Regions from separate parts of the Streptomyces sp. NPDC086519 genome, predicted to be linked through region 1. Evidence: riboswitches for the same ligand, from Rfam matches in the RefSeq annotation. Region 1 holds a riboswitch; each other region holds the start of a gene.

Region 1 (7,421 bases):
CGGCACTCATGTGATGCGCGCGCCGACGCTTCGCATGGTGCGCGTGCGGGCGCATCGCATGGTGCGTGTCCCGTCAGTATGACGGTGCGGGGTGCCCGGAGTCAGGTGTCGACGACGATCCGGGCGCCCCCTCGTGGGCCCGGCGGTTGGCGAGGGGCCGGCACCCGCGACGCCTCCGGTGCCTGCCCGCCCGCGGCTCCCGCCGCCCGCGCCCGGTCACGAAGTCCTTGCTCGCCTCGGTGAGCAGGGCCGTCCCGGCCGTCTCCCTCACCCCGCCACGATCCGCCCCCCGACCTCCCCGAGCCCCACGCGGCTGCCGCCCGGCCCCGGGGCCCACCCCGACAGCGTCACCACGTCGCCGTCCTCCAGGTATGTCCGCTTTCCGTCCGGGAGTTCGAGGGGATCGCGTCCGTTCCAGGTCAGTTCCAGCAGCGACCCGCGCTGCCCGGGCTCCGTGCCGCTCACCGTGCCGGAGCCGTACAGGTCTCCGGTGCGCAGGGAGGCGCCGTTGACCGTCATGTGGGCGAGTTGTTGGGCGGCGGTCCAGTACATGGTGGAGAACGGCGGCTCGGACACCGTGTGCCCGTTGATCGCGATCGAGATCCGCAGATCGTAACCGGCGGGCTCCTCGGTCGCGTCGTCGAGGTACGGCAGCAGCGGATGCGTCCGCCTCGGCGGGGCGACCCGTGCCGCCTCCAGCGCGTCCAGGGGAGTGACCCACGCCGAGACCGAGGTGGCGAACGACTTGCCGAGGAACGGGCCGAGCGGGACGTACTCCCAGGCCTGGATGTCCCGCGCCGACCAGTCGTTCAGCAGGCACAGGCCGAACACGTGCTCCCTGAAGTCGGCCAGCGCCACCGGCCTGCCCTGTGCCGACGGCGTACCGACGACGAAACCGACCTCGGCCTCGATGTCCAGCCGTGCCGACGGGCCGAACACCGGTGCCGGGTCCGACGGCGCCTTCCGCTGTCCCGACGGCCGTACGACGTCCGTCCCGGACACCACGACCGTGCCCGCGCGGCCGTGGTAACCGATCGGCAGGTGCTTCCAGTTGGGGGTGAGCGGTTCGGCGGCGTCGGGGCGGAAGATGCGGCCGGCGTTTCGGGCGTGGTTCTCCGAGGCGTAGAAGTCGACGTAGTCGGCGACCTCGAACGGGAGGTGCAGGGTCACCTCGGGCAGCGGGTGGAAAAGGGGGGTGAGCGTCTCGCGGTGCGCGGGCACGGTCACCCAGGCGGTCAGGGCGCGCCGTACGTCCGACCAGGCGGTGCGGCCCGCGGCCAGCAGCGGGTTGAGGGTGGGGCGGGCGAGCAGGGAGGCGTACGGGGAGCCGAGCGCGAGGGCCGCGGCGCCGGCGTCGAGGACGTGGTCTCCGAGGCGGACGCCGACCCTCCGTTCCGCGCTCCCGGAGGTCGAGAACACGCCGTACGGAAGGTTGTGCGGGCCGAAGGGGTCACCCTCGGGGACCTCGAAAGGGGGCAAGGGGGGCATGGGGTGACTGCCTCACTCTCATCCGTGCCGCACGGGGCCGACCATGTGGCGACGTCTCTATGGCGTTGCGCGGCATTCCATGTGGTCGCGCCACACGTTACGGGTGAGTCGACTGTCGTGGCAGTGTCTAAAGAGTTCGCAATGTCCCGATACGCCTTGTCGGAGTGGTCGATTCCGGCTTGGCGTCCTTTGGGGGACACGGGCGGGGTGGGTCCGGTTCGTAGGGGGACCCGTGGGGGGACCCGTGGCCAGGAATGCCGTCAGCGTGCCGTTCGAGGCGGACCGGGACGTGCCGGGCCCGATCGTCAAGTTCGGCGACTGTCCGCTGACCGGGACGAGGGCATCGAACCGGTGGAGGCCTTCGTCGGCCATGGCGAGTGGTTCCAGCAGAGACCGGTGCCCGAACCGGAGCGGGTGCGGACGGTCGCCGTGGACCGGCACAGGACGAAAGGCGTCAACCGGCCCCAGCACGGCGACAGCGGGCGCCACTTGAGGCCGAAACACGTGGTGAGTCGCAGGGACGTGCTGTCCGTATTCTCTGATCATGGTCGCACCCTCCCCGTACTCACTGGTCGCCACCGACCTGGACGGCACGCTGCTGCGTGCCGACGACACCCTTTCGGAACGGTCGCTCGCCGCACTCGCGCGGGCCGGCCGGGCCGGTGCCCGGCACCTCGTGGTGACCGGCCGCCCCGCGCCGAGAGTGCGCCCCCTCCTCGACGACCTCGGCTGCACGGGACTCGCGGTCTGCGGCCAGGGCGCGCAGGTGTACGACGCCGGCGCGGACCGGCTGCTGTGGTCGGTCACCCTGGACCGGGAGCTGGCGGAGACCGCGCTCGGCAAGATCGAGGCCGAGGTCGGCCAGGTGTACGCGGCCGTCGACCAGGACGGCGTGGACGGGCTCACGCTCATCGAGCCGGGCTATCTGATGCCCCACCCCACCCTGCCCGCGCTGCGCGTCGCCCGGCGTGACGACCTGTGGTGCGCGCCCATCAGCAAGGTGCTGCTGCGCCACCACACCCTGTCCGACGACGAACTGGCGGCCACCGCCCGCTCGGTGGTCGGATCGCTGGCGACGGTCACCATGTCGGGGCCGGGGACCGTCGAGCTCCAGCCGTGCGGGGTGACCAAGGCGACCGGGCTCGCGCTGGCCGCCGACCATCTGGGACTGAACTCCGAACAGGCCATCGCCTTCGGTGACATGCCCAACGACATCCCCATGTTCGAGTGGGCCGCCTACGGGGTGGCGATGGGCAACGCCCACCCCGAACTCAAGGCGCTGGCCGACGAGATCACCACGTCGAACGAGGACGACGGCATCGCCGTCGTCCTCGAAAGACTCTTCGACTGACGCGGGGCGTCGATCAGTACGCGCCGTGCACGTTGTCGATCGAGCCGTACCGCGCGGCGGCGTAGTTGCAGGCGGCGGTGATGTTCGCGACCGGGTCGTAGATGTCGAACGACGTGCCGGCCACGTGGTAGGTGTTGAACGTCGGGGCGATCACCTGGAGCAGGCCCTTGGAGGGGATGCCGGCGGCCGCGTTGGAGTCCCAGAGGTTGATGGCCCTCGGGTTGCCGGAGGACTCCCGCATCACGTTGCGGTAGATGCCGTTGTAGGTGCCCGGGATGTGCTTCTCCGACATGATCGCGAGCGACTCGCGGATCCAGCCGTCGAGGTTGTTCGGGTACCCGGCGAGGGTCGTCGAGGCCGCCGTGGTGGTGGAGGAGGTGGCGGCGGAGGCGGCGGTCGCCCCGATGAGCGGGAGGCCGAGGAGGGCGGCGCCGGTGCAGGCGACGACGAGCGTGCGGGCGATGCGGGTACGGCGGTTCTGAACGGCAGCAGGCATGGCGAAGTTCCTCTCCGTCGCCTGCGAGGTGAGCTGTCGGGTTCGGGCCCGGGGAGTGCCCGGCCGCACCGCCCGAAGACGATGCGACTTCACCCCTAGCCGTTCCGGAACGACGTCTGTTGGTGACGTCGGCCGCCCGGTCCGGCGACTTACCTGGTTCCCCCGCTCCTGCCTGCGAATGGACTCGTCGATGGGTCAAGACGGGCGGCGGCAGGATTCGGCGTCCGCCCGGCGAGCGGGAACGTATGCGAGAGCACATGTCCGAAACAAGTGGTCGATTCACAGAACACACCGATTGACCTTGAACTGAGGCGTATGTGGTACTTGATCCTTTGCGGTCGCCAATCCTCAACTGGCCCACGGGTAAAGGGAAGAACGGGGCGGCTTGTGGCCTGGTGTCGCCCAGGTCACGTGACCTACTTCACGGGAACGCAATAACCGCAAATCAGACATGAGGGATTCATGGAATCCGTCTATTTCAGGGTTCAACATTTTAAAACCCCGCCCGCATTTGCATGAATCGCCCGCTTCGGAGTGATGGAATGGGCGACATTAGGGTCAATTTCAGCCATAAGTCCGAATTGCTGGTCTGTGTCCGGCGCGAGTCCGCCTCGCCGCTCGGCCCCCCCTCAACCCTCCGGAGCACCCGGTGGCCGTGGGGTGGGTACGTGACGCTCGTCATGTTGGGGGTGGGGGGCGGGCCCCCGGGAGCCTCCTCCGGGGCGCGTGTCCGCCGCGAGGGCGGAACCTCCGCTGCGGTGCGTGTCGTTGTCATGGTGGTCGTCCGTGACGCGGGCCGTGATGGCCGCTCCGATCGAGGGGATGCAGATCAAGGGGAGGCGGAGGGCGTCGTGCGTGATCTCGTGGAAGAAGGGCGTGCGGAGGTGCGCGAGGTGTCGCCGTGCGCGCATCGGGTGCCTCCGTCGGCTTCGACGGCCGGCGGAGGGGGTACGCCCGGGCAGGTGATGTCGGCCGGGAGAGCCGGGAGAGCCGGGAGAGAAAGGGCGGTTTCCGGGCAGCAGTCAGTCGGGAGACTCGTCGCGGGACGGGACGCCGGGCGCGTCCCCGGGCTCGAACCCGGCGTCCGCCCCGGTGCGGGACACGGCCTGCGCCATGGTTCGGGACAACTGTCCGCACTTCCTGTTAAGTCAGTGGATGTCGGGTCGTATCGGCTGATCAAAAACATAACGGTCGTGATCCGATAGCGCCCGGGGTGTAACCGTGGGCGCTATCGGTGATCGAAACCTGACCGGATACGCTGACTTGAGTGATGGCAGCGACCTATCGACAAACCGTGTAATCGCCAGTAGACACCAGCAGACAGGAGACCCCTCGTGACCGTCGTCGGGCCGTTCGGGCTGAGCGTGCGGGACCAGGCTCTGGAAGCCGATGTCCAGGCCGGATTGACGGCTGTCGAGGAAGGCTTGCTAGAAGCCACCAAGAGCGAGGTCCCGTTCATCACGGAGGCCGCGCAGCACCTCGTACGGGCCGGGGGGAAGCGGTTCCGTCCGCTGCTGGTGATGCTCGCCGCGCAGTTCGGCGACCCGTACGCGCCGGGTGTCGTGCCGTCGGCCGTCGTCGTCGAGCTCACGCACCTGGCCACGCTCTACCACGACGACGTCATGGACGAGGCCTCCGTGCGACGCGGTGTCGACAGCGCCAACACCCGCTGGGGTAATTCGCTCGCCGTCCTCACGGGTGACTTCCTCTTCGCCCGCGCCTCCCAGATCCTCGCCGACCTCGGTCCCGAGGCGGTCCGGGTCCAGGCCCTCGCGTTCGAACGGCTGGTGACCGGCCAGATCCTGGAGACGGCGGGTCCGACGGACGGCCGTGACCCGGTAGAGCACTACCTCGACGTGCTGGGCGGCAAGACCGGCTCGCTGGTCGCTGTCTCCTGCCGCTTCGGCGCGATGCTGTCCGGCGCCGACGAGACGGTCGTCGACGTCCTCACCCAGTACGGCGAACGTCTCGGTGTCGCCTTCCAGCTCGCCGACGACGTCCTGGACATCGCCTCCGACTCCCAGGAGTCCGGGAAGACCCCGGGAACCGACCTCCGCGAGGGCGTGCCCACGCTTCCGGTGCTGCGGCTGCGGGAACGGGCGGCCCGGCTGGGGCTGGCCGAGGACATCGCCCTGTGCGAACTGCTGGACTCCGACCTCACGGACGACGCGCGGCACGCGGAGGCCCTGGCGGCGCTCCGGGCGCATCCCGCGCTGGAGCTGGCTCGCCGGGACGCGGTCCGGTACGCGGAGGAGGCGCGGGCCGTGCTGGCTCCGCTCCCGGAGTGCGATCCGAAGGCCGCGCTGGTGGAGCTGTGCGACGCGGTGGTGCACCGCGCCGGATGACTCCGGCGGGCCCTGCCGGCCCCGCAGCGGTCGCGCCCTACGGCACGTGACAGGAGGCGCCTTCGCCGTACGACCCCTACGGGTCACGGAAGGCGCCTCCACCCTTGTGTCATACCGCAGGTGTACATGGAGTTGGCTCCGTGGTCTGACGCTTCCGCGCGCCCCATTTGGTGAGATGGAAACCACGGAAATCACCACCACTCACCGGTTCGGGTGAGAATGGCGGCTCAGGGTGGGACACGTGCGAGGACGGCCGCCGCCGACGACGGAGGTAAGGCACACATGGCACCGTACGAATCCGACGACAGCACGGGGGCCGCGCAGGCCGACGACGAGCTGCGCGACGAGTTGCGAGCCGAGCGGCGTCGCAAGGCCGCACGGTACGGCGTCCCGCTCGCGGTGGTGGGGGTGGCCGCGGCCACCATCGGCCTGGTCCCGGCGCTCGCCGACTCCGGTGACCCCGACCTGCCGAAGATCACCGCGCAGGAACTCATCGACAAGATCGCCAAGTCGGACGTGCAGCAACTGTCCGGCACCGTGAAGATCAGCACCGACCTCGGCCTGCCCGACCTCGGCGGTCTGGAGAGCAGCCTGCTGTCCGGGGCGACCCAGGGCAGCGGCGGCGGCTCGTCCGCCGACCCGACCGGCAAGCTCACCGAGCTGGCCTCCGGCGTGCACACCCTGCGAGTGGCCGCCGACGGCCCCGAGAAGCAGAAGGTGTCGGTGCTGGAGAGCGGCGCCGAGTACAGCCTCATCCACAACGGCACCGACGTGTGGGGCTACGACAGCAAGTCCAACGAGGTCTACCACTCCACCGCCGCCGACTCCGGCAAGGCCGAGCAGCACGAAGTACCGGCCACGCCCAAGGACTTCGCCGACGAGTTCCTCAAGTCGGTCGACGGCACCACCTCGGTGACCGTCGACGGCACCGCCCAGGTCGCCGGCCGCGACGCCTACCGGCTCGTCATCAAGCCCAAGCAGTCCGGTACGACGGCCGGCGCGATCAGCATCGCGGTGGACGCCAGGACCGGCACACCGCTGAAGTTCACGCTCACGCCGTCGAGCGGCGGCGCGGCCGTGGTCGACGTCGGCTACACCCAGGTCAGCTTCGCGAAGCCGGCCGCCTCCACCTTCGACTTCACCCCGCCCAAGGGTGCCAAGGTCACCGAGGGCGACAAGGCCGACAAGGCCGACAAGGCCGGCAAGGCCGGCAAGACGCGCGAGGGCAGCGGGGCGGACCAGGGCGGCAAGTCCTCCGAGACGCCCGGCCACGGCTCCGCCAAGGGCCTCGACGAGTCCGGCTTCAAGGTCCTCGGCAAGGGCTGGAACTCCATAGCCGTCCTCGACACCGGCAGCAAGGGTGGCCTGCCCAGCGGCTCCGCCTCCGGTGGCGGCGACCTGGGCGGCTTCCTCGGCTCGCTCGGCGACCCCGTCTCCGGCAAGTTCGGCAAGGGCACCGTCTTCTCCACCCGGCTGATCAACGCCCTGATCACGGACGACGGCAAGGTGTACGTCGGTGCCGTGGACAAGGCGGCGCTGGTGAAGGCGGCGAACGCGGGCTAGTCCGGGGCCGTGCGGTTGCGGCGCGGGGCGGTAAGTACCCTTTGCCGCACGAGGAATCGAGGGAGCCGATGGACCGACCGTCCGCCACGGAACGGCAGCCGGAGGACCCGGAGAAAGCCGGGGCCCTCGGGGCCGCCGGGAAACCGGAGGCCGACGCCCCGGTGGGAGCGGGTGTCAT
Region 2 (7,421 bases), on a different contig from region 1:
CGATGCTCTCGAAGGCCGCCGTCAGGTACTCCAGGCGGGCGTCGAACAGCGGGCTCAGCAGGTCCATCACCTCGGGGCTGTACGCGCTGTCCCCGCCGCCGCTGCGCCGCACCTTGTATCGGCGGTGCTTGGCGTTGGACTCCAGGTAGTCGGCGACGATCGCGTCCCGCTCCACGCCCACCGCGAGCAGCGTCACGGCTATGGAGACACCGGCCCGGTCCTTGCCGGCCGCGCAGTGCATCAGCGCCGGGACGCTGTCCTCGGCGAGCGCGTGCAGCACGTGCGAGTGCTCGCCGGTGCGCTCCTTGACGATCGCGCGGTAGGAGCTGACCATCCGGGCCGCGGCCTTGCCGTCGCCCAGGAGCCCGTGCAGCTGGTCGAGGTCGCCCTCACGGACCATCATCCAGAAGTCGGCGCCGTGCGCGGGGTCGGTCAGCGGCAGGTTCACGTTCCGCACGCCGGGCAGCTCGACGTCCGGGCCCTCCAGCTTCTGGTCGGCGGCGTTGCGGAAGTCGAAGACCGTGTGCAGGCCGAGCGAGGCGAGGAACTCCGCGTCCTGCTCCGTCGCGTGCGCCAGATGACCGCTGCGGAACAGCACACCCGGACGCACCCGCCGCCCGTCCACGGTCGGCAGGCCACCCACGTCACGGAAGTTGCGCACCCCGGTCAGCTCGGGCTCGGTGGACGGGACCTGCTGCGTCACGGGGGCTCCTCCCGGTCGGCCCCGTCGGCGCGGCTCGTCGACGGGCACTGGCTCGACGATACGACATCGGTTTCCGCGGGCAGTGAGTTGTCCACAGGCGGCGCCTTGAGGACCCGAAGCCCTTGATTCCGGAGCCCGTGGCCATTGATGATGTTGGTGCTTGAGCGGATCTGTTGGCCCCTGTGTGAGGTTTCTCGATGGTGGACATCGCCGAAAACGGTCGTACGTGGCTCCTGTCGGGCCCGGGCAGCAGCTACGCGCTGCATCTGACGGAGGCCGACGAGCTGCTCCACCTGCACTGGGGCGCCAGAATCCAGCTCGCCGACGCCGAGGAGCTCAGCACCCGGGTGCTGCCCGGCTACTGGCCCTTCGAGTCGCCGCTCGACGGCCGCGAGGAGTACCCGGTCGAGGGCGGGCCCCGGTTCGTGCGCCCCGCCCTGTCCGTGCGCACCGAGGAGCGGCGCGGCACCGAGTGGACCTTCGCGTCGTACGAGGTCGAGGACGACGAACTCCGGTTGCGCTTCACGGACGACGGCATCGTCATCACGCTGCACTACCGGATGCGCGGTGACGTCGTCGAACGCTGGGTGACCGTCGGCAACGAGGGGCACGCGCGCGTGGAGCTGCTGCGCGCCGACCCCGCCACCTGGACCCTGCCCGACCGCGAGGGCTGGCGGCTCTCCCAACTGCACGGCCGCTGGGCCGCCGAGTCCCGGCTCGCCAGGGGCCCGCTCACCTACGGTGAGAAGGTCATCGGCAGCCGCCGCGGCCACACCGGCCACCAGCACCTGCCCTGGGTCGCTCTCGACACCGACGCCACCGAGGAGCGCGGCGAGGTCTGGGGGTGCGCCCTCGGCTGGTCCGGCTCCTGGCGCATCGCGGTCGCCCAGCTCCCCGACGCGCGCGTGCAGATCACCGGCGGCGCCGGCTACGACGACTCGGGCCTGCTGATGCTGGCCGAGGGGGAGTCGTACACCAGCCCGGTCTTCGCGGGCCTGTGGACCGACGGCGGCTTCGGCGGGGCGAGCCGTGCCTGGCACGCCTACCAGCGGGCCTACGTCATCCCGGACGCCGACCGGGACCGGCCGGTGCTGTTCAACTCCTGGGAGGCCACCACCTTCGACATCTCGGAGGACCAGCAGGCCACACTCGCCCGCCGGGCGGCCGCGATCGGTGTCGAGCTGTTCGTGGTGGACGACGGCTGGTTCGGCGCCCGTACCAGCGACCGCGCCGGACTCGGCGACTGGACACCCAACCCCGACCGCTTCCCCAAGGGCCTCAAGCCCCTCGCCGACTACGTGCACGCCCTCGGCATGCAGTTCGGCATCTGGGTGGAGCCCGAGATGGTGAACCCGGACAGCGACCTGTACCGCGCCCACCCCGACTGGGTGCAGTACCAGCAGGGGCGGAAGCGGACGGAACTGCGCAACCAGCTCGTTCTCAACCTCGCCCGCGAGGACGTCCAGCAGTACCTCTGGGAGCAACTCGACACCCTGCTGTCCAGCGCCCCGATCGACTACGTCAAGTGGGACTTCAACCGCTGCTTCACCGACGCGGGCTGGCCCGGCGAGCCCTACCCGCAGCGCCTGTGGGTCGACCATGTCCGCGGGCTGTACGCCCTGCTCGACCGGCTCCGCGCGGCCCACCCGGATGTCGCCATCGAGTCCTGCTCCGGCGGTGGCGGGCGGATCGACCTCGGCATCATGAGCCGTACCGACGAGGTGTGGACCTCCGACAACACCGACCCGCTGGACCGCCTCGCCATCCAGCACGGCTTCAGTCAGATCCACCCCGCCCGGGTGATGTCCGCCTGGGTCACCGACAGCCCGAACCACCAGCTCAACGGCCGCGTCAGCAGTCTGCGCTTCCGCTTCGTCAGCTCGATGGCCGGGGCGCTCGGCGTCGGCGGCGACCTCTCGCGGTGGACCGAGGAGGAGCTCGCCGAGGCCGGCCGCTGGGTGGAGCTCTACAAGGAGATCCGGCCGCTGGTGCAGCGTGGCGACCAGTTCCGGCTGCGGCCGCCGACCGGCGGGCTCAGCGCGGTGCAGTACACGCTCGGCGATGAGACCGTCGTCCTCGCCTGGCTCCAGGCCCAGAGCTACGGCGAGCCGGCGCCGGCGCTGCGGCTGCGGGGCCTGGACCCGACGGCGTCGTACGAATGCCGTGAAACGGGCGAAGTGCACCGGGGTGCCGTCCTGCTGCACCACGGGCTGCGCACCGGACTGAAGGGCGACCTGGATGCGGCAGTCATCCGGCTTCGCCGGATCTGATACGTATGCCCGAATTAGATCCTTTGTCGCAACTCGGTCCGGAATAAGGGGACGTGGTGTGACGTGCGTGAGGAGCGTCATATTCGTGACCGTCCGTCGCGCGTCATGTTCACGTAATTCCGGTGTTTTTCGCGGTGATGGGAAAAACGAAAGAGCTGGAATTCACGGAGGGTCACCGGGATTTCCGGTAACGGATCAAGCGGAACTCGGACAGGCGGAACCAGGTGCTTGTCCGTGTGTGTCGTACTCGCTTACGTTCGCCACACATCCGGGCGGAACGCCGAATCCTGCCGCCGCCCGGAGTCCCCACACACACTCACCCGTGCCCGGCAGGAGCGGGGGACCCACCAGGTAAGACAGCCTGTTCCGGTTCCCGGGACGGCTCGGGGTGCAGTCACGCCATGGTGCGTGGCCGGGCAGCTCCAGCCCGAACCCGACAGCTCACCTCGCAGGCGCCGGAGAGGAATGCGCCATGCCCGCGAAGGGTAAGCACCGCCGCCCCAAGACCCAGCGTCTCACCCGTTCGATGGCCGTCGCCGGAACCGGTGGCGCCGCGCTGGCCCTGCCGCTCATGGGGGCCACGGGCGCCCACGCGGCCACCCCGCAGTCCGTTTCCGAGTCCGTTTCCGAAAAGGCCACACAGTCGCTTTCGACGGTCGAGAAGACCGCGGTGCGGAAGACGGCCGCGCAGAATTCCGTGCACCGCGTCTACACGGTGGTGCCCGGTGACTGTCTTTCGAAGATCGCCCGCGAGCAGCACCTCCGCGGTGGCTGGCCCCGGCTCTACGCCGACAACCGGCAGGCCGTCGGTGACAACCCCTCGCTGATCCACCCCGGCCTCAGGCTCACGCTCGGCGGCCGGCACGCCGCGACGACGGACACCGAGGAGTTCGGCTTCCGCTCCGAGGGGCGGTCGAACTCGCAGTCGTCGTTCTCGCCTTCGCCCTCCGCGCCTTCCTCCTCGCCCTCGCCTTCCTCCTCCCCGTCCTCGCTTTCCTCCTCCCCGTCCTCGGCTTCCTCCTCGGGCGGTTCGGCGGCGACCGCCGCCGGCTTCACTCTCCCGGTCACCGGTGCCACCCTCGGCACCGGCTACCACGTCGCCGGCGGCATGTGGTCCAGCGGCCACCACACGGGCGTCGACTTCGTCGTCCCCACCGGCACCCCGGTCAAGGCCGTCGGCACGGGCACGGTCGTCACGGCGGGCTGGGGCGGCGCCTACGGCAACCAGGTCGTCATCCGGCTCGCCGACGGCTACTACGCGCAGTACGGCCACCTCTCCGCCCTCTCCGTCTCGGTCGGCCAGACCGTGACCGCGGGCCGGCAGATCGGCCTCTCCGGCGCGACCGGCAACGTCACCGGACCGCACCTCCACTTCGAGATCCGCACCACCCCCGACTACGGCTCGGACGTGGACCCGGTCGCCTACCTCCGCTCGAAGGGTCTCGCCGTCGGCTGACCCGGCGCCCCGCCGGTCTGACGCGCAGCCTGCTGCGGCACACACCGGAGACCTGTCTGGGACCTGACTTCCGGCTCTGGCGATCGACACGTCAACGCTGCTGGTCAGAGCCTTATTCCAGGCTTGGCAAAGTATTTAAAAGTGTCTTATCTCACCGAACGTCAACCCCTTATTACGGTCGCGTAGGTCACAACCGAAGGTGAATCATGGTCCGACGTGGCAGACGATTCGAAGAGTGACAAGGCATCAGTGATCGGGTCGTACGTGGCGGTGGGGGACAGCTTCACCGAGGGCGTCGGCGACCCCGGCCCCGACGGGGCGTTCGTCGGCTGGGCCGACCGGTTCGCGGTACTGCTGTCGGACCGGCGCCCCGAGGGCGACTTCGAGTACACCAACCTCGCCGTACGCGGGAAGCTGCTCGACCAGATCGTGGCGGACCAGGTGCCGCAGGCCCTGGCACTCGCCCCGGACCTGGTCTCCTTCTGTGCGGGCGGCAACGACATCATCCGCCCCGGCACCGACCCCGACGAGGTGGCCGAGCGGTTCGAGCGGGCCGTGGCCCAGCTGACCGAGGCCATCGGCACCGTATTGGTGACCACCGGATTCGACACCCGGGGCGTGCCCGTCCTCAAGCATCTGCGCGGCAAGATCGCCACGTACAACGGGCACGTCCGGGCCATCGCCGACCGCTACGGCTGCCCGGTCCTGGACCTGTGGTCCCTGAAGACCGTGCAGGACCGCCGGGCCTGGGACGGCGACCGCCTGCACCTCTCGCCCGAGGGGCACACGCGCGTCGCGCTGCGCGCCGGCCAGGTGCTCGGCGTCGAGGTACCGGCCGACCCGGACCAGCCGTGGCCGCCGCTGCCGCCCCGCGGCACCCTGGAGGTCCGCCGCGACGACGTGCACTGGGCCCGCGAGTACCTGGTCCCCTGGATCGGTCGCCGGCTGCGCGGCGAGTCCTCCGGCGATCACGTGACGGCCAAGGGGGCGCTCTCCCCGGACGACATCAAGATGCGGATCGCTTCCGTGGCCTGAGGCGTGCAAGGGGTGGCCTCATCGCGGGCCGCCCCTTACTGCTGCCCGGGCAGGCCCAGTTCGCGCGCCAGCGCCTCGTCCGCCCACTCCTGCGCCCGGGCGCGGGGCACGGAACCCGGGTACGACGTCAACTGGACGGCGAGCCCGTCGAGCAGCGCGGTCAGCCGCAGCGCCGCCGCCGCGGGGTCGGGGCACCGGAACTCACCGGCCGCCACCCCTTCGGCGATGACCTCGGCGATCGCCGCCTTCCACTGCCGATCGAGGCCTTTGGTGACGTCCCGCAGCGCCGGTTCCCGCAGCGCCGCCGCCCAGCCCTCGATCCACAGCCGCCAGCCCTTCGCCTGCCCCGTCGGCGCGTACCAGCGCACCGCCGCCCGCAGCCGGCGCAACGCCGACGTACGGCGGCCCAGCAGTTTGCGCAGATGCGCCAGGTCGTCCTCGGCGGCGTAGGTGAAGGCGGCGGCGACCAGCTTCTCCTTCGTCGAGAAGTGGTACAGCACCAGTGCGTTGCTCACCCCGAGGGCCGAGGCCACATCGGCGATCCGCACCGCCGACACGCCCCGCGCCTCGATCTGCCCGATGGCGGCCCGCAGCAGTTCCTCCCGCCGCTCGGCCACGCTCAACCGCACTCTCGCCACGCGGTCACCCTAATCGGTCCACCCGCCGCCCGCGTTGCCGTCTCAGGCCAGCGGCAGCCGCATGAGCGTGAGGTCCAGCCGGCGCCCGAACTTGGTGCCCGCCTCCCGGACCGTGCCCACGTGCTCGAAGCCGAACCGGTCGTGCAGCCGGATCGACGCGGCGTTCTGCGCCTCGATGCCGGCGATCATCACATGGTGGCCGGCCGCGCGCGCCGAGGCGATGAGGGGGCCCAGCAGTGCGGAGCCGATGCCGAGCCCGTACCTGCCCTCGCGGACGTAGACGGAGTCCTCCACCGTGTGCCGGTAGCCGTCCAGCGCGCGCCACGGGCCGTAGACCGCGAACCCGGCCACCTCGCCCGGCGCTTCGGCCGTCTCGGCCGTCTCGGCCACGAGTGCCGACCCGCGCTCCAGGTGGGCGGCGAACCAGGCTGCGCCCTCGGCGGGGGACTGCGGGGTCTCGGTCCACAGGGCCGTCGAGTGCCCGATCGCGTGATTGCGGATCGCCCGGACGGCCTCCTCGTCGCCGGGACGGGCCCGGCGTACCGTCACCAGGCTTCTCTCGTATATTGGATTCATGTCCAACATAGTAGAACCCTTGGCGGACCCCCTGGTGCGGCAGATCGCCGCGCGTGTCCGCATCGAGCGGGAGCGCCGCCGCTGGACGCTGGCGCAGCTCGCGGACGCCTCAGGTGTCTCCTCGGCGATGATCAGCCGGATCGAACGCGGCGAGAGCAGCCCCACCGCGGTCGTGCTCGGCAAGCTGTCCGCCGCCTTCCAGCTCAGCGTCGCCTCGCTGCTGGCCCTCGCCGAGGGCGCGCGGGAGTCCGAGGCGGACGTGCCGGGCGTGCGGCGCGGCGCCGACGCCGCCGAATGGCGCGATCCCGGCACCGGCTACCGGCGCCGCCAGATCACGGGCCCGCGCTTCCCGGCGGAGATCGCCGAGATCCGGCTGCCCGCCGGAGCCCGGGTGCCCTACCCGGCCGCGGCCTTCGCCTTCGTACGGCAGCTCGTCTGGGTCCTCGACGGCCGCCTCACCTTCCACGACGGCGACACGGTCCACGAACTCGAGGCCGGCGACACCATCGAACTCGGCGCGCCGGCCGAGCGCGTCTTCGCCAACACCACCGGCTCCGAGTGCCGTTACGCCGTCGTCCTCACCCGCGACACCCAGCCGTGAGCCGGCCCGCCGCCCCGCGGCGGCACGCTCCTGCCGGCCGCGACAGGTGACAACTACGCCGTGCAGCCCGCGCTCGCCGCGGTCGCCACCGACCTGGACGTGCCGCCCTCGCGCTGCTCGGCGCGCTCACCGCCGCCACCCT
Region 3 (7,421 bases), on a different contig from region 1:
CCTGGAGCGGCACCACGGCCGCCGAAGCGCCCGACGCCTCCAACAGGACCGTGCGCCGCTCGGTGCCGAACTTCTTCGCCACCGCGGCCAGTTCCGCCGAGACCAGCTTGCGCAGCTCCGCGTCCGAGTCCAGGATCCGGGTCAGCTCGGCGATCTCCGCGGTGAGCTTGTCCTTCTCCGCGTCCAGCTCGATGCGGTCGTACTTGGTCAGTCGGCGCAGGGGCGTGTCGAGGATGTACTGGGTCTGGATCTCCGACAGCGAGAAGCGCCCGATCAGCCGCTCCTTGGCCTGTGCGCTGTTCTCGCTGGAGCGGATCAGACGGATCACCTCGTCGATGTCGACGAGGGCGGTGAGCAGGCCCTCCACCAGGTGCAGCCGGTCGCGGCGCTTGCCGCGGCGGAACTCGCTGCGCCGGCGGACCACGTCGAAGCGGTGGTCCAGGTAGACCTCGAGGAGCTCCTTCAGGCCCAGCGTGAGCGGCTGGCCGTCCACCAGCGCCACGTTGTTGATGCCGAAGGACTCCTCCATCGGCGTCAGCTTGTAGAGCTGCTCCAGGACCGCCTCCGGCACGAAGCCGTTCTTGATCTCGACGACCAGACGCAGTCCGTGCTCGCGGTCGGTGAGGTCCTTGACATCGGCGATGCCCTGGAGCTTCTTGGCGTTGACCAGGTCCTTGATCTTGCCGATGACCTTCTCGGGGCCGACGGTGAACGGCAGTTCGGTGATGACCAGACCCTTGCGGCGGGCCGTCACCGTCTCCACCTCCACCGTCGCCCGGATCTTGAAGGTGCCGCGGCCCGTCTCGTAGGCGTCCCTGACGCCCTCCAGGCCGACGATCCGGCCGCCGGTCGGCAGGTCGGGGCCCGGGACGTGCTTCATCAGCGTGCCCAGGTCCGCGTTCGGGTAGCGGATCAGGTGGCGGGCGGCCGCGATCACCTCGCCGAGGTTGTGCGGCGGCATGTTCGTCGCCATGCCGACCGCGATCCCCGACGAGCCGTTGACCAGCAGGTTCGGGAAGGCGGCGGGCAGCGCCACCGGCTCCTGCTCCTGGCCGTCGTAGTTGGGCGCGAAGTCGACCGTGTCCTCGTCGATCGACTCGGTCATCAGGCTGGTCGCCTCGGCCATCCGGCATTCGGTGTACCGCATGGCGGCCGGCGGGTCGTCGTTGCCCAGCGAGCCGAAGTTGCCGTGGCCGTCGACCAGCGGGACGCGCATCGAGAACGGCTGGGCCATGCGCACCAGCGCGTCGTAGATCGACGAGTCGCCGTGCGGGTGCAGCTTGCCCATCACCTCGCCGACCACGCGCGCGCACTTCACATAGCCGCGCTCGGGGCGCAGCCCCATCTCGTTCATCTGGTAGACGATCCGGCGGTGCACCGGCTTGAGGCCGTCGCGGGCGTCCGGCAGGGCGCGCGAGTAGATGACCGAGTACGCGTACTCGAGGTAGGAGCCGCGCATCTCGTCCACGACGTCGATGTCGAGGATCCTCTCCTCGAACGCGTCGTCGGGCGGCGGGGTCTTCGTGCTGCGGCGGGCCATCGCTGCCGGCTCCTTGCTCATGCGTGAACGGATCTGACGCGGACCATTGTGGACCGCGGCACTGACAACCCGGGCCAGGGCCCGGTCGCCGCGGCCCGCCCCGGTGCCGGAAGCCGTCACAGGGCGGGTGGGACGCAGGCTACGCGATCCGCCCGTGCGATCCGCTGTGGGCGTACGTCGTGCGGGAACTTCGCCGGGTCCCCGCACGCTTGCATACAGTGGCAGGACCGGCATAAAAACCGCGGTTCGAGACCGCTTCCGCGAGCGAAGGGACGTACATGCCCATGGGTCACACGACCACGGCCGAGACAGGCTCCGGAGGCCTGGCAGCGACCGAGCACCGCTTGGCCAACGGTCTGCGCGTGGTGCTCTCCGAGGACCACCTGACCCCGGTCGCGGCGGTCTGCCTCTGGTACGACGTCGGTTCCCGGCACGAAGTCAAGGGCCGTACCGGCCTGGCTCACCTTTTCGAGCACCTGATGTTCCAGGGCTCCGCCCAGGTGAAGGGCAACGGCCACTTCGAGCTCGTCCAGGGCGCCGGCGGCTCGCTCAACGGCACCACCAGCTTCGAGCGCACCAACTACTTCGAGACCATGCCCACCCACCAGCTGGAGCTCGCCCTCTGGCTGGAGGCCGACCGCATGGGCTCCCTGCTCGCCGCCCTCGACGACGAGTCGATGGAGAACCAGCGGGACGTCGTCAAGAACGAGCGCCGCCAGCGCTACGACAACGTCCCCTACGGCACCGCCTTCGAGAAGCTGACCGCGCTCGCCTACCCGGAGGGCCACCCCTACCACCACACGCCGATCGGCTCGATGGCGGACCTGGACGCGGCCACCCTGGAGGACGCCCGCGCGTTCTTCCGCACCTACTACGCGCCCAACAACGCCGTCCTGTCGGTCGTCGGCGACATCGACCCGGAACAGACGCTCGCCTGGATCGAGAAGTACTTCGGTTCCATCCCGGCGCACGACGGCAAGCCCACCCCGCGCGACGGCTCGCTGCCCGACGTCATCGGCGAACAGCTGCGCGAGGTCGTCGTGGAGGAGGTGCCCGCACGCGCGTTGATGGCCGCCTACCGGCTCCCGGAGGACGGCACGCGCGCGTCCGACGCGGCCGACCTGGCCCTCACCGTCCTCGGCGGCGGCGAGTCCTCCCGGCTCTACAACCGCCTGGTGCGGCGCGACCGCACGGCCGTCGCCGCCGGCTTCGGGCTGCTGCGGCTCGCCGGGGCGCCCTCCCTGGGCTGGCTCGACGTGAAGACCTCAGGTGACGTCGAGGTGCCGGTCATCGAGGCCGCCATCGACGAGGAGCTCGCCCGGTTCGCCGCGGAGGGCCCGACGCCCGAGGAGATGGAGCGCGCCCAGGCCCAGTTGGAGCGCGAGTGGCTGGACCGGCTCGGCACCGTCGCGGGCCGCGCCGACGAACTGTGCCGGTTCGCCGTCCTGTTCGGCGACCCGCAGCTCGCCCTGACCGCCGTCCAGCGCGTTCTCCAGATCACCCCCGAGGAGGTCCAGGAGGTCGCCAAGGCCCGCCTGCGTCCCGACAACCGCGCGGTGCTCGTCTACGAGCCGCTGTCCGCGGAGTCCGCGGAGCACACCCAGGAGGCGGGGCGCGGCGAGGACCCGGAGCAGGAAGCGACCGTAGAGGCCGGCAACGAGAACGAGGAGACGGCCAAGTGACCGAGCTCGCCACCATGGACTTCCACCCCCGGCCGCAGCCCGGCGAGGCCAGGCCCTGGGCCTTCCCCGCCCCCGAGCGCGGCACCCTGGACAACGGCCTGACCGTGCTGCGCTGCCACCGACCCGGCCAGCAGGTCGTCGCCGTCGAGGTACTCCTGGACGCGCCCCTGGACGCCGAGCCGGCCGGCCTGGACGGCGTCGCCACGATCATGGCGCGCGCCTTCTCCGAGGGCACCGACAAGCACTCCGCCGAGGAGTTCGCCGCCGAGCTGGAGCGGGCCGGCGCCACCCTCGACGCGCACGCCGACCACCCCGGCGTCCGGATCAGCCTGGAGGTCCCGGCCTCCCGGCTCGCCAAGGGCCTCGGGCTGCTCTCCGACGCCCTCAGGGCGCCCGCCTTCGCCGAGAGCGAGGTCGAACGGCTGGTCCGCAACCGCCTCGACGAGATCCCGCACGAGCTGGCCAACCCCAGCCGCCGGGCCGCCAAGGAGCTCTACAAGGAGCTGTTCCCGGCCACCGTGCGGATGTCCCGGCCGCGCCAGGGCACCGAGGACACGGTCGAGAAGATCGACGCGACCGCCGTCCGCGCGTTCTACGACCGGCACGTCCGCCCCGCCACGGCCACCGCGGTCGTCGTCGGCGACCTGACCGGCATCGACCTCGACGAGCTGCTCGGCGAGACCCTGGGCGCCTGGCGCGGCTCCACCGCCCAGCCCCGGCCGGTCCCGCCCGTCTCCGCCGACGACACCGGCCGGGTCGTCATCGTGGACCGCCCCGGCGCCGTCCAGACCCAGCTGCTGATCGGCCGCGTCGGCCCCGACCGGCACGACCGCGTCTGGCCCGCCCAGGTGCTCGGCACCTACTGCCTGGGCGGCACCCTCACCTCCCGTCTGGACCGCGTCCTGCGCGAGGAGAAGGGCTACACCTACGGCGTCCGCTCCTTCGGGCAGGTCCTGCGCTCCGCCCCCGACGGCACCGGCGCCTCGATGCTCGCCATCAGCGGCTCCGTGGACACCCCGAACACCGGCCCGGCGCTGACCGACCTGTGGACGGTGCTGCGCACGCTCGCCGCCGAGGGACTCACGGACGCCGAGCGCGACGTGGCCGTGCAGAACCTCGTTGGGGTGGCGCCGCTCAAGTACGAGACGGCGGCGGCCGTCGCGGGCACCCTGGCCGACCAGGTCGAGCAGCACCTGCCCGACGACTTCCAGGCCACGCTCTACCGGCAACTCGCGGGCACCGGCACGGTGGAGGCCACCGCGGCGGTCGTGAACGCCTTCCCGGTGGACCGCCTGGTGACCGTCCTGGTCGGGGACGCGGCGCAGATCAAGGAGCCCGTCGAGGCCCTCGGCATCGGCGGCGTCACGGTCGTCGCGGCGGAGTAGCCGCACGCGACTCCGGCGGAGCAGCTGCACGCAACTCCACGCGCGCGTGCGGAGCCCTGGTGGCCGACGGCCACCAGGGCTCTCGAATGTCCGAATTGGGATGGAGGTTGCCTGTCTGCCCTGTGGGATGCGCTACAAAAGCCGTGATCCGTTTGGGCATTGAAAGCAGCCCCTCATAGGTTCTTCCGGGCTGTCCGTCAGGCAGTGCGCCGCGCCCGCGGCACCGGACAGCCATCGCCGAGTCCCCGTACGGCGCGAGCCAGGGGAGCCGGGGACCCACGCAGTCCCTGGGGTGAATCGGGCGCCCGCGCGTACCGCGAGGGGGCCCGTAGGAGACCTTCCTGCTCCGAACCCGTCAGCTAACCCGGTAGGCGAGAGGGAAGGAAAGGACCAGCCTCTACATGGCGTTCATGTGCGCCTCCGGGAAGCACCGTCGTCCCGGCCGGGTGAAGCGCACCACCGCGCAGGCCGCCGGCATCGCGGCCCTCACCACCACGGGTGTCATCGGCACCGTCTCGGCCGCCCCCGCGCTCGCCGCCGAGAACTCCGTCGAGCAGACCGGCCTCACCCCGGTCATCACGATGAGCGATTCCGTCGCCGAGCAGATCGACGCCCAGGCAGCGGCCCAGAAGGCCGTCGCCGAGCGCAAGGCGGCCGCGGAGGCCGCCCGCCAGAAGGCCGCCGAGCAGGCCAGGAAGGAGCGCGCGGCCAAGGCGCGCGCCGCCCGCGCGGCCGAGCGCAAGCGCCTGAACACCTTCGTCGCGCCGATCAGCGACTCCTACGTGTCCACCGGCTACCAGACCGGCGGCTCCCTGTGGTCCTCCGGCACCCACACCGGCATCGACTTCCACGCCGCCAGCGGCACCGTCGTGCACGCGGTCGGCACCGGCACGGTCGTCTCCACCGGCTGGGGCGGGGCGTACGGCAACGAGATCGTCATCAGGATGGCCGATGGCATGTACACCCAGTACGGCCACCTCTCGTCCATCGGCGTCTCGGTGGGCCAGAAGGTCACCCCGGGCCAGCAGATCGGCCTCTCCGGCGCGACCGGCAACACCACCGGCCCCCACCTTCACTTCGAGGCCCGCACCACCCCGGACTACGGCTCCGACGTCGACCCGGTCGCCTACCTCCGCAAGCACGGCGTGCACGTCTGACAGGAGCCGGCGGGCGACCGGGCGGCGCGCCCCGTGGGAAACGCGGCGTGGCCAGGTCCCGGGGACGCCCGACGACATCCGGTGAGATCTTCCGAAGCCCCGGCCCGGTGCCGGGGCTTTCGTCGTTTTCGTACACCCGGTGTCCAAAATATATCCCCGGATTCCGGCCCGCCGTCGGAAATTCCGGCTCATTGCAATAGAGTCACGGAACGGGCGCCACTCGGCGGCGTTTCACGGGGATTAAGGCGGAGGTCGGTCATGCGTATTCCGGCGCACTCGGTATGCACGGCGATCCGGGACGACATCGTCGCGGGTGTCTACGAGCGAGGCAGCCGGCTCACCGAGGAACTCCTGGCCCGCCGTTACGGGGTCTCGCGCGTCCCGGTCCGCGAGGCCCTGCGCACCCTGGAGGCCGAGGGGTTCGTGGTGACGCGCCGGCATGCGGGCGCGTGCGTCGCCGAACCGACCGAGCAGGAGGCCGCCGACCTGCTGGAGATGCGCATGCTCCTGGAGCCGCTCGGCGCTCTGCGGGCCGCCCAGCGCCGCACCGAGGCCCACCTGAAGGTGTTGCGCGGACTGGTCAGGCTGGGCCAGGAGCGGGCCAGGCGGGGCAACAGCGAGGACCTGCGCTCCCTGGGTGGCTGGTTCCACGAGACGCTCGCCCAGGCCTCCGGCAGCCACGCCCTGACCTCGACACTGACCCAGTTGCGGCACAAGATCGCCTGGATGTACACCACGGAGACGCCCGCCAACCCCGTGGAGTCCTGGACGGAGCACGGCGCCATCGTGGACGCGGTGGCGCGCGGCGACGGCGAGCGTGCCCGGGCGATCACGGCACTGCACACCGAGCGCTCGACGGTCTCCCACCGGCTCCGCTTCTCCGGCACCACCGAACGGGCGAACGGTGTGAGGACTTCGCAACACCCCGTAAACATGTCGGGCCTGCGGCATTAACACGCGCACCGTATACAAAGAAGTGTTATTCGGCGGGGCCTGTTTTCTGTGCCCTAATTCACGCGCGCCGGGAATTAGCGGTCGCGCTTCTTTCGTCTGCCCGCGGTAAAGCCGGGCGCCGGAGCCTTCACGAACTCGGGGGCGGATCCCTCGCAAAGCCGTGTGCGGCCCTGCCATGAAGTCATGTGCGGCTGTCATGGAATGACGGCACATGCGGGGCGGACGACGGGGCCGGGCCGTCCCCCGTGGGAGTCGGCCCGGCCCCGGACGTGCGGATGCCCGGTGCTCAGACGGTCTCGGGGAGCTCCTCGAGACCCTCGGCGACCAGCTTGGCCAGGCGGTCGAGGGCGGCCTCGGCGTCCTCGGCCTCGGAGGCGAGGACGACTTCCTCGCCGCCCTGGGCGCCCAGCCCCAGGACAGCCAGCATGGAGGCCGCGTTGACGGGGCTGCCCCCGGCCTTGGCGATCGTCACCGGGACGCCTGCGGCCGTGGCGGCTCGGACGAAGATGGAAGCGGGGCGGGCGTGGAGGCCCTCGGCCCAGCCGACGTTGACGCGGCGCTCAGCCATGTGATGCTGCCCTTCGGTGTTCAGGGTTGTCTAGACCAGTTTTCCATACCGTGAAGCGACCCCGGAGCGGACATCGGTTGCTCCGGGTGTGCCGCCGGACCGCGGCCTCGGTCCGGCTTCCGTCCTCCACAGACT
Region 4 (7,421 bases), on a different contig from region 1:
CTCCTACGACCTGCCCGGCGCCCGCCTCCTCGACCTCGTCCAGGTCATGGACCGGATCCGCGCCGAGTGCCCCTGGTCCTCCCTGAAGACCCACGAGGGCCTGGCCAAGTACGCCATCGAGGAGGCGTACGAACTCGTCGAGGCGATCGAGGCCGGCGACCGCGACGAACTGCGCGAGGAACTGGGCGACGTGCTCCTCCAGGTCGTCTTCCACGCCCGGATCGCGGAGGAGGACCCGGACGCCCCCTTCTCGATCGACGACGTGGCGGGAGGCATCGTCGCGAAGCTCGTCCACCGCCACCCGCACGTCTTCGGCGACGAGACCGCCTCGACCCCGGAGGAGGTCAAGGAACACTGGCTGCGGACCAAGGCGATAGAGAAGCAGCGCGAGTCGGTGACGGACGGGGTGCCCCTCGCGCAGCCGGGTCTCGCCCTGGCGGCGAAGCTGGCCTCACGGGTGCGCACGGCGGGGCTGGACGTGCCGCTGCCGCAGGCGCAGGGCATCGGCTACGAACTGCTCGCGCTGGCGGTCCACGCGGAGGCGGAGGGCGTCGACCCCGAGGCGGCACTGCGCGCGGCGGCCCGGTCCTACCGTGACGCGGTGCGGGCGACGGAGGGGGTGGAGAAGTGACCTCCGCCGCGCCCGAACTCTTCACCTGGGAGTTCGCGACGGACCCCTATCCCGCCTACGCCTGGCTCCGTGACAACGCCCCCGTCCACCGGGCCACTCTCCCCAGCGGGGTGGAAGCCTGGCTGGTCACCCGTTACACCGACGCCAAGCAGGCGCTCGCCGACCCGAGGCTCTCCAAGAACCCGGCGCATCACGACGAGCCCGCGCACGCCAAGGGGAAGACCGGCATCCCCGGGGAGCGCAAGGCGGAGTTGATGACGCACCTGCTGAACATCGATCCGCCGGACCACACCCGGCTGCGGCGGCTGGTGAGCAAGGCGTTCACACCGCGCCGGGTGGCCGAGTTCGCGCCGCGGGTGCGGGAGCTGACCGACCGGCTCATCGACGGGTTCGCGGAGCGCGGCGAGGCCGACCTCATCCACGAGTTCGCCTTTCCGCTCCCCATCTACGCCATCTGCGACCTGCTCGGCGTCCCGCCCGAGGACCAGGACGACTTCCGGGACTGGGCGGGAATGATGCTGCGGCATACGAAGGCAGGGCAGGGGGGAGGGCCGCGGGGCGGGGTCGCGCGGTCCGTGAAGAAGATGCGCGGGTATCTGGCCGAGCTGATCCACCGGAAGCGGGAGGCGCTGCCCGCGGAGGCCGGTCCCGGCGAGGACCTCATCTCCGGCCTCATCCGGGCCTCGGACCACGGTGAGCACCTCACCGAGAACGAGGCCGCGGCCATGGCGTTCATCCTGTTGTTCGCCGGGTTCGAGACGACCGTCAACCTGATCGGGAACGGGACGTACGCCCTGCTCACCCACCCCGAGCAGCGCGTCCGGCTGCGGGACTCCCTCGCCGCCGGCGAGCGCGGGCTGCTGGAGACCGGTGTCGAGGAACTGCTGCGCTACGACGGGCCGGTGGAGGTGGCCACCTGGCGGTTCGCCACCGAGCCGGTCACCATCGGCGGGCAGCACATCGCGCCCGGCGATCCGGTCCTGGTCGTCCTGGCCGCGGCGGACCGGGACCCGCAGCGGTTCGCCGAGCCGGACACCCTCGACCTCGCACGGCGCGACAACCAGCACCTCGGATACGGACACGGCATCCACTACTGCCTCGGCGCCCCGCTCGCCCGCCTGGAGGGGCAGACCGCGCTCGCCGGCCTGCTCACCCGCCTTCCCGATCTGCGACTCGCGGTGGACGAGAGCGAGTTGCGGTGGCGCGGCGGCCTCATCATGCGCGGACTGCGCACGCTCCCCGTGGAGTTCACACCCGTCGACCGCTGAGCGGTGCCGGAGCCCGTACCGGCCCGCGCAGGCAAAAGTTGATTAGCGCTCAACTCTGTGATCTTCACGTGATCTGCGCGGCATTAACTTGTGACGAGTGATCGTCTGCCGATACGTTCACCGCATCAGCGCGGCGCCCTGCGGGACCCGCCGCGCCGGTCACCACTGTCGCTCGAAAGGTTTCCGCATGCTCTCCGGGAACGGTCGTCACCGTCGCCCCCGTCAGGCTCCGGCCCTCCTCGTCGCGGCCGGGGTGACCGGCTCCGCCATCGCCATCCCGCTCCTCGGCGCGGTGAGCGCCCACGCGGCCGACGGCTCCACCTGGGACCAGGTGGCCGAGTGCGAGAGCGGCGGCTCCTGGAGCGCCGACAGCGGCAACGGCTACTACGGCGGCCTCCAGATGTCCCTGGACGACTGGGCGAAGTACGGGGGCACGGACTACGCCGCGACGCCGGACCAGGCGAGCCGTTCGCAGCAGATCGCGGTCGCCGAGAAGATACTCGCCGACCAGGGCACCAAGCCCTGGCGGACCTGCGCCCTGCTCGCCGGGCTCTCCTCCGCCGACGCCTCGGTGAACGTCGACACGGGACTCGGCGGGTCGGATGGTTCGTCCGGTTCCTCCGGCTCGTCGGACTCGTCCTCCGGGCTGTCGGATTCGTCCTCCTCGTCCTCCTCGTCGTCCGGTTCAGGTTCCGGCTCCTCCTCGGGCGCCGCGGACTCGGGGAGTCAATCCGCCACTCCTTCTCCGAGTGTGAGCGCGGGCGGGGACTCCAAGGCGGGCACTCCCAGCAAATCCACCAAGACGGACAAGTCGGAATCCTCCGACTCCGACTCCGGATCCGGCACCTCGAAGGCGAGCGGGAATCCCGTCACTCCCGAGGCCGATGACTCGGACAATTCGTGGCAGACCGGAGGCTCTTGGAGTCTGGTCGACACGGGAGCCGTCAGTAGTGGCGGCAAGCACCGCGGCGGCTCGGCGGACGAAAACGTGACAAATGGTCAGAGCGCCACCTCCGCCGGTCGTCACGCCTCCCGCGACAGTGGTACCTACACCGTCCGCGAGGGCGACACCCTCGCCTCCATCGCCGACTCCCTTGACCTCGACGGCGGGTGGCGCGCGCTCTACGCCGCGAACAAGGCCGACATCGGTACCGACCCGAACGCCATCGCCCCCGGTCAGACCCTGAAACTCGGCAGCGAATCGGACGAAAAGTAGCGGGAGTTGACGCCCCGCTTCGTGGTTAATGTCCGGTTTGGTGAAAGTGTGGGATGAGTCTCAGAAGCCCTGATCATCTTTGAAATTCGCCGGATGCCCTGTTTACGGTCAAGACCGCTCGTCACCACGAGCCCCGGCTGTCGCAACGCCGAGTCCTGCCAGCGGCCGTCCGGGAACAGTCGTCGCGTCAAGCGCCGTAGGCAGGAGCGGGGGACCCAAGGTAAGTGCCGGGACCGGTAGTCGAGGCTGCCGATCCGGCTCGGGGTGAAGCCGCGCACCGACACACGGGTGTGCGGCCGGGCAACTCAACCGGCCCGAACCCGACAGCTCACCTCGCAGGCGTCGGTGAGGGGATCGATCCATGCTGTTCTCCGGCAAGGGCAAGCACCGTCGTCCGTCCAAGGCCGTCCGCGCCATCGCTGTCGCCGGTGTCACCGGCGTCGCCGTGGCCGCCCCGCTGATGGCGGCCGGCAGCGCCTCCGCCGCCACCGCCTCCGAATGGGACGCCGTCGCGCAGTGCGAGTCGGGCGGCAACTGGGCCATCAACACCGGCAACGGCTACTACGGCGGCCTTCAGTTCTCCGCCTCCACCTGGGCCGCGTACGGCGGCACGCAGTACGCCGCGCAGGCCAACCAGGCCACCAAGGCACAGCAGATCGCGATCGCCGAGAAGGTCCTCGCCGCCCAGGGCAAGGGCGCCTGGCCGGTCTGCGGCAAGGGCCTGTCCGGCGCCACCTACACCGGCGGCTCCGCCGGCTCGTCGAGCGGCGGCACCAGCACCCGCTCGACCGGTTCCCAGGCCGCCTCCCGCTCCGCCGAGCGCCCGGCCGCCAAGAAGACCGTCACCACCCCGACCGGCAAGAAGGTCAAGAAGGGTGACGGCGAGTACAAGGTCGTCAAGGGCGACACCCTCAGCTCCATCGCCGCGAAGCACAAGGTCAAGGGCGGCTGGCAGGCGCTGTTCAAGCTGAACAAGGGCATCGTCGACGACGCCGACTTCATCTACCCGGGCCAGCAGCTCCACCTCAGGTAAGGGCACGGGCGCGGCGCCGAGCGTCCGCCGGTCCTGAGCGGCGCCCGGCTGGACCACAGCTCCCGCACAGCCGCGGTCCCCATAGTGGAGACCGCGTGAGGGCCGCCCCCGCCCCCCCGCAAACCCCCGCTCCGGTGCGTCTCCCCCCGTACGCACCGGGGCGGGTTTCTCTTTGCCGCCGCCCTGCCGCCCCCTTCTTGGTCCGCTCTTCTTCCGTTCTTCACCCGGCCCCCCTTTGTTCCGCGCGTGAACAATGAGTACCGTCTGTGTGTCCACGGGCCGGTCGGTCGTGCCGGCCGACGGGCCCGGGACGGTTAGGCTCTAGTCGCAAGGCTGAGCAAGGGCCGACGAGGCCCGCGTGCGCCCCGCACAACCAGCGTCACATCCCAAGAAGGAGATGCTCGTGCCGTCCATCGACGTCGTCGTAGCCCGGGAAATCCTGGACTCCCGAGGCAACCCCACGGTCGAGGTCGAGGTCGGCCTCGACGACGGCAGCACGGGTCGTGCCGCCGTCCCGTCCGGCGCCTCCACCGGTGCCTTCGAGGCCATCGAGCTCCGTGACGGCGACCCCAACCGCTACCAGGGCAAGGGCGTCGAGAAGGCCGTCCTCGCCGTCATCGAGCAGATCGGCCCGGAGCTGGTCGGCTACGACGCCACCGAGCAGCGCCTGATCGACCAGGCCATGTTCGACCTGGACGCCACCGACAACAAGGGCTCGCTCGGCGCCAACGCCATCCTCGGCGTCTCCCTCGCCGTCGCGCACGCCGCCTCCGAGGCCTCCGACCTCCCCCTCTTCCGCTACCTGGGCGGCCCGAACGCGCACCTGCTGCCGGTGCCGATGATGAACATCCTCAACGGCGGCTCGCACGCGGACTCCAACGTCGACATCCAGGAGTTCATGATCGCCCCGATCGGCGCGGAGTCCTTCTCCGAGGCGCTGCGCTGGGGTGCCGAGGTCTACCACACCCTCAAGAAGGTCCTGAAGGGCAAGGGCCTGGCCACCGGCCTCGGCGACGAGGGCGGCTTCGCCCCGAACCTGGAGTCCAACCGCGCCGCGCTGGACCTCATCCTGGAGGCCATCAAGCAGGCCGGTTACGTCCCCGGTGAGCAGATCGCGCTCGCGCTCGACGTCGCCGCGTCCGAGTTCTACAAGGACGGCAAGTACGAGTTCGAGGGCAAGTCCCGCTCGGCCGCCGAGATGACCGAGTACTACGAGGAGCTCGTCGCCGCCTACCCGCTGGTCTCCATCGAGGACCCGCTGTTCGAGGACGACTGGGCCGGCTGGAAGGTCCTCACCGACAAGCTCGGCGACAAGGTCCAGATCGTCGGCGACGACCTGTTCGTCACCAACCCGGAGCGCCTCGCCCGCGGCATCGAGGAGGGCACCGCCAACGCCCTGCTGGTGAAGGTGAACCAGATCGGTTCCCTGACCGAGACCCTGGACGCCGTCGAGCTCGCCCAGCGCAACGGCTTCAAGTGCATGATGTCGCACCGCTCCGGCGAGACCGAGGACGTCACCATCGCCGACCTCGCCGTCGCCACCAACTGCGGCCAGATCAAGACCGGCGCCCCGGCCCGCTCCGAGCGCGTCGCCAAGTACAACCAGCTGCTGCGCATCGAGGAGATCCTCGACGACGCGGCGGTGTACGCGGGCCGCAGCGCGTTCCCCCGCTTCAAGGGCTGAGCCCGTACGGCCCGTAGAGGGTAAGGCCTAGCCAGTCGCACGTACGTCCCCGTACCCGGTCCCGTACCGTGTCCGGGGACGTACGCACGTATCAGGGCGACCAGGGAGGCGGGGACATGGCCGTGAAGGACCGGGACCGGTTCTCCACCGCGACCAGGCTCAAGCTGCTCGGCGAGCAGACGGCTGCCCGGGTCTACCGCTCCCAGACCCGGCGCCAGGCCCGCCGCTCCCGGCTCACCGGCCGCGCCGCGCTGCTCGCGATCGTGCTGTGCACGATGGTCGTGGCGCTCGCCTACCCGATGCGGCAGTACGTCTCCCAGCGCGCCGAGATCTCCGACCTCGAACGCCAGCGGCAGCAGGCCCGGCAGCGGGTCGAGCAGCTGCGGGACCTCAAGGCGCGGTGGCAGGACGACGCGTACGCCGAGCAGCAGATCCGGGAGCGGCTGCACTTCGTGATGCCGGGGGAGACGGGGTACGTCGTGATCGACCCCGGTGCCGTCAAGCGGGCGCACGCCTACCTCGGGGCGGCCGACCGGCCCTGGTACGCGAACGTCTGGGACGGCGTCGACAAGTCCGACGCGTCCGACCGGTGAGCAGCAGGACAACACAGCAGTTGTGCAGCAGAGCAGAAAGACAGGCATGGAAACGGCTCCTCCCTCCACTCCGCGTACCGAGCCGACCGACGCGGACGTCGAGGCCTTCAAGCAGCAGCTCGGGCGGCCGCCGCGCGGCCTGCGGGCGATCGCGCACCGGTGCCCGTGCGGGCAGCCGGACGTCGTGGAGACCGCGCCGCGGCTGCCGGACGGGACGCCGTTCCCGACGCTGTACTACCTGACGTGCCCCAAGGCCGCCTCGGCGATCGGCACCCTTGAGGCCAACGGCGTGATGAAGGAGATGACGGCGCGGCTGGAGAGCGATCCGGAGCTGGCGGCGGCGTACCGGGCCGCGCACGAGGACTACATCCGGCGCCGGGACGAGATCGAGGAGCTCACCGGGTTCCCCAGCGCCGGCGGTATGCCGGACCGGGTGAAGTGCCTGCACGTCCTGGTGGCCCACTCGCTGGCGGCGGGACCGGGCGTCAACCCGCTCGGCGACGAGGCGATCGCCATGCTGCCCGAGTGGTGGGCCAAGGGCGCCTGCGTGGTCACCGGCGAGTGACGATCCCCCAGGGGGCTCCGGCCCCCTGGACCCCCGAGGCCTCCGACCATCCCCCACCCGACTCGGTCGGCCGAGAAGTCACGAACAGAGAAGGAACCCACCGCCATGACCCGCGTCGCCGCCATCGATTGCGGTACCAACTCCATCCGGCTGCTCGTCGCCGACGCGAACCCCGAGACGGGGGAGCTCGTCGATCTGGACCGGCGGATGGTGATCGTGCGGCTGGGGCAGGGGGTGGACCGGACGGGGCGGCTCGCGCCCGAGGCGCTGGCACGGACGTTCGCGGCCTGCCGGGAGTACGCGGCGGTCATCAAGGAGTACGGCGCGGAGCGGCTGCGGTTCGTGGCCACGTCCGCGTCCCGTGACGCCGAGAACCGGGACGAGTTCGTGCGCGGCGTGCTGGACATCCTCGGCGTCGAGCCGGAGGTCAT

The links. A riboswitch is a leader RNA that binds a small molecule or an ion and turns the genes downstream of it on or off. The one in region 1 is predicted to bind cyclic di-AMP.
Positions count from the first base shown of each region.
Region 2: another riboswitch for cyclic di-AMP. It lies ahead of AB0P24_RS25170 (LysM peptidoglycan-binding domain-containing M23 family metallopeptidase); the one in region 1 lies ahead of AB0P24_RS16170 (transglycosylase SLT domain-containing protein).
Region 3: another riboswitch for cyclic di-AMP. It lies ahead of AB0P24_RS28805 (M23 family metallopeptidase); the one in region 1 lies ahead of AB0P24_RS16170 (transglycosylase SLT domain-containing protein).
Region 4: another riboswitch for cyclic di-AMP. It lies ahead of AB0P24_RS36790 (transglycosylase family protein); the one in region 1 lies ahead of AB0P24_RS16170 (transglycosylase SLT domain-containing protein).

Region 1 covers NZ_JBFBJL010000014.1:171,698-179,118, forward strand. The annotation lists gene fahA (fumarylacetoacetase) at 268-1,479, opposite strand; gene AB0P24_RS16165 (HAD family hydrolase) at 2,033-2,839, shown strand; gene AB0P24_RS16170 (transglycosylase SLT domain-containing protein) at 2,853-3,335, opposite strand; cyclic di-AMP (ydaO/yuaA leader) riboswitch at 3,341-3,535, opposite strand; gene AB0P24_RS16175 (polyprenyl synthetase family protein) at 4,670-5,680, shown strand; gene AB0P24_RS16180 (DUF2092 domain-containing protein) at 5,963-7,243, shown strand; gene AB0P24_RS16185 (ABC transporter ATP-binding protein) at 7,312-7,421, shown strand, end outside.
Region 2 covers NZ_JBFBJL010000027.1:35,246-42,666, reverse strand. The annotation lists gene AB0P24_RS25180 (tyrosine-protein phosphatase) at 1-703, opposite strand, end outside; gene AB0P24_RS25175 (alpha-galactosidase) at 901-2,973, shown strand; cyclic di-AMP (ydaO/yuaA leader) riboswitch at 3,281-3,441, shown strand; gene AB0P24_RS25170 (LysM peptidoglycan-binding domain-containing M23 family metallopeptidase) at 3,446-4,429, shown strand; gene AB0P24_RS25165 (SGNH/GDSL hydrolase family protein) at 4,679-5,464, shown strand; gene AB0P24_RS25160 (TetR family transcriptional regulator C-terminal domain-containing protein) at 5,500-6,102, opposite strand; gene AB0P24_RS25155 (N-acetyltransferase family protein) at 6,145-6,678, opposite strand; gene AB0P24_RS25150 (XRE family transcriptional regulator) at 6,677-7,279, shown strand.
Region 3 covers NZ_JBFBJL010000034.1:28,277-35,697, forward strand. The annotation lists gene AB0P24_RS28790 (DNA topoisomerase IV subunit A) at 1-1,540, opposite strand, end outside; gene AB0P24_RS28795 (pitrilysin family protein) at 1,819-3,222, shown strand; gene AB0P24_RS28800 (pitrilysin family protein) at 3,219-4,607, shown strand; cyclic di-AMP (ydaO/yuaA leader) riboswitch at 4,833-4,996, shown strand; gene AB0P24_RS28805 (M23 family metallopeptidase) at 5,009-5,764, shown strand; gene AB0P24_RS28810 (GntR family transcriptional regulator) at 6,023-6,718, shown strand; gene AB0P24_RS28815 (HPr family phosphocarrier protein) at 7,005-7,286, opposite strand.
Region 4 covers NZ_JBFBJL010000056.1:35,648-43,068, forward strand. The annotation lists gene AB0P24_RS36775 (nucleoside triphosphate pyrophosphohydrolase) at 1-631, shown strand, start outside; gene AB0P24_RS36780 (cytochrome P450) at 628-1,899, shown strand; gene AB0P24_RS36785 (transglycosylase family protein) at 2,087-3,115, shown strand; cyclic di-AMP (ydaO/yuaA leader) riboswitch at 3,298-3,472, shown strand; gene AB0P24_RS36790 (transglycosylase family protein) at 3,477-4,148, shown strand; gene eno (phosphopyruvate hydratase) at 4,546-5,832, shown strand; gene AB0P24_RS36800 (septum formation initiator family protein) at 5,949-6,425, shown strand; gene AB0P24_RS36805 (DUF501 domain-containing protein) at 6,472-6,990, shown strand; gene AB0P24_RS36810 (Ppx/GppA phosphatase family protein) at 7,096-7,421, shown strand, end outside.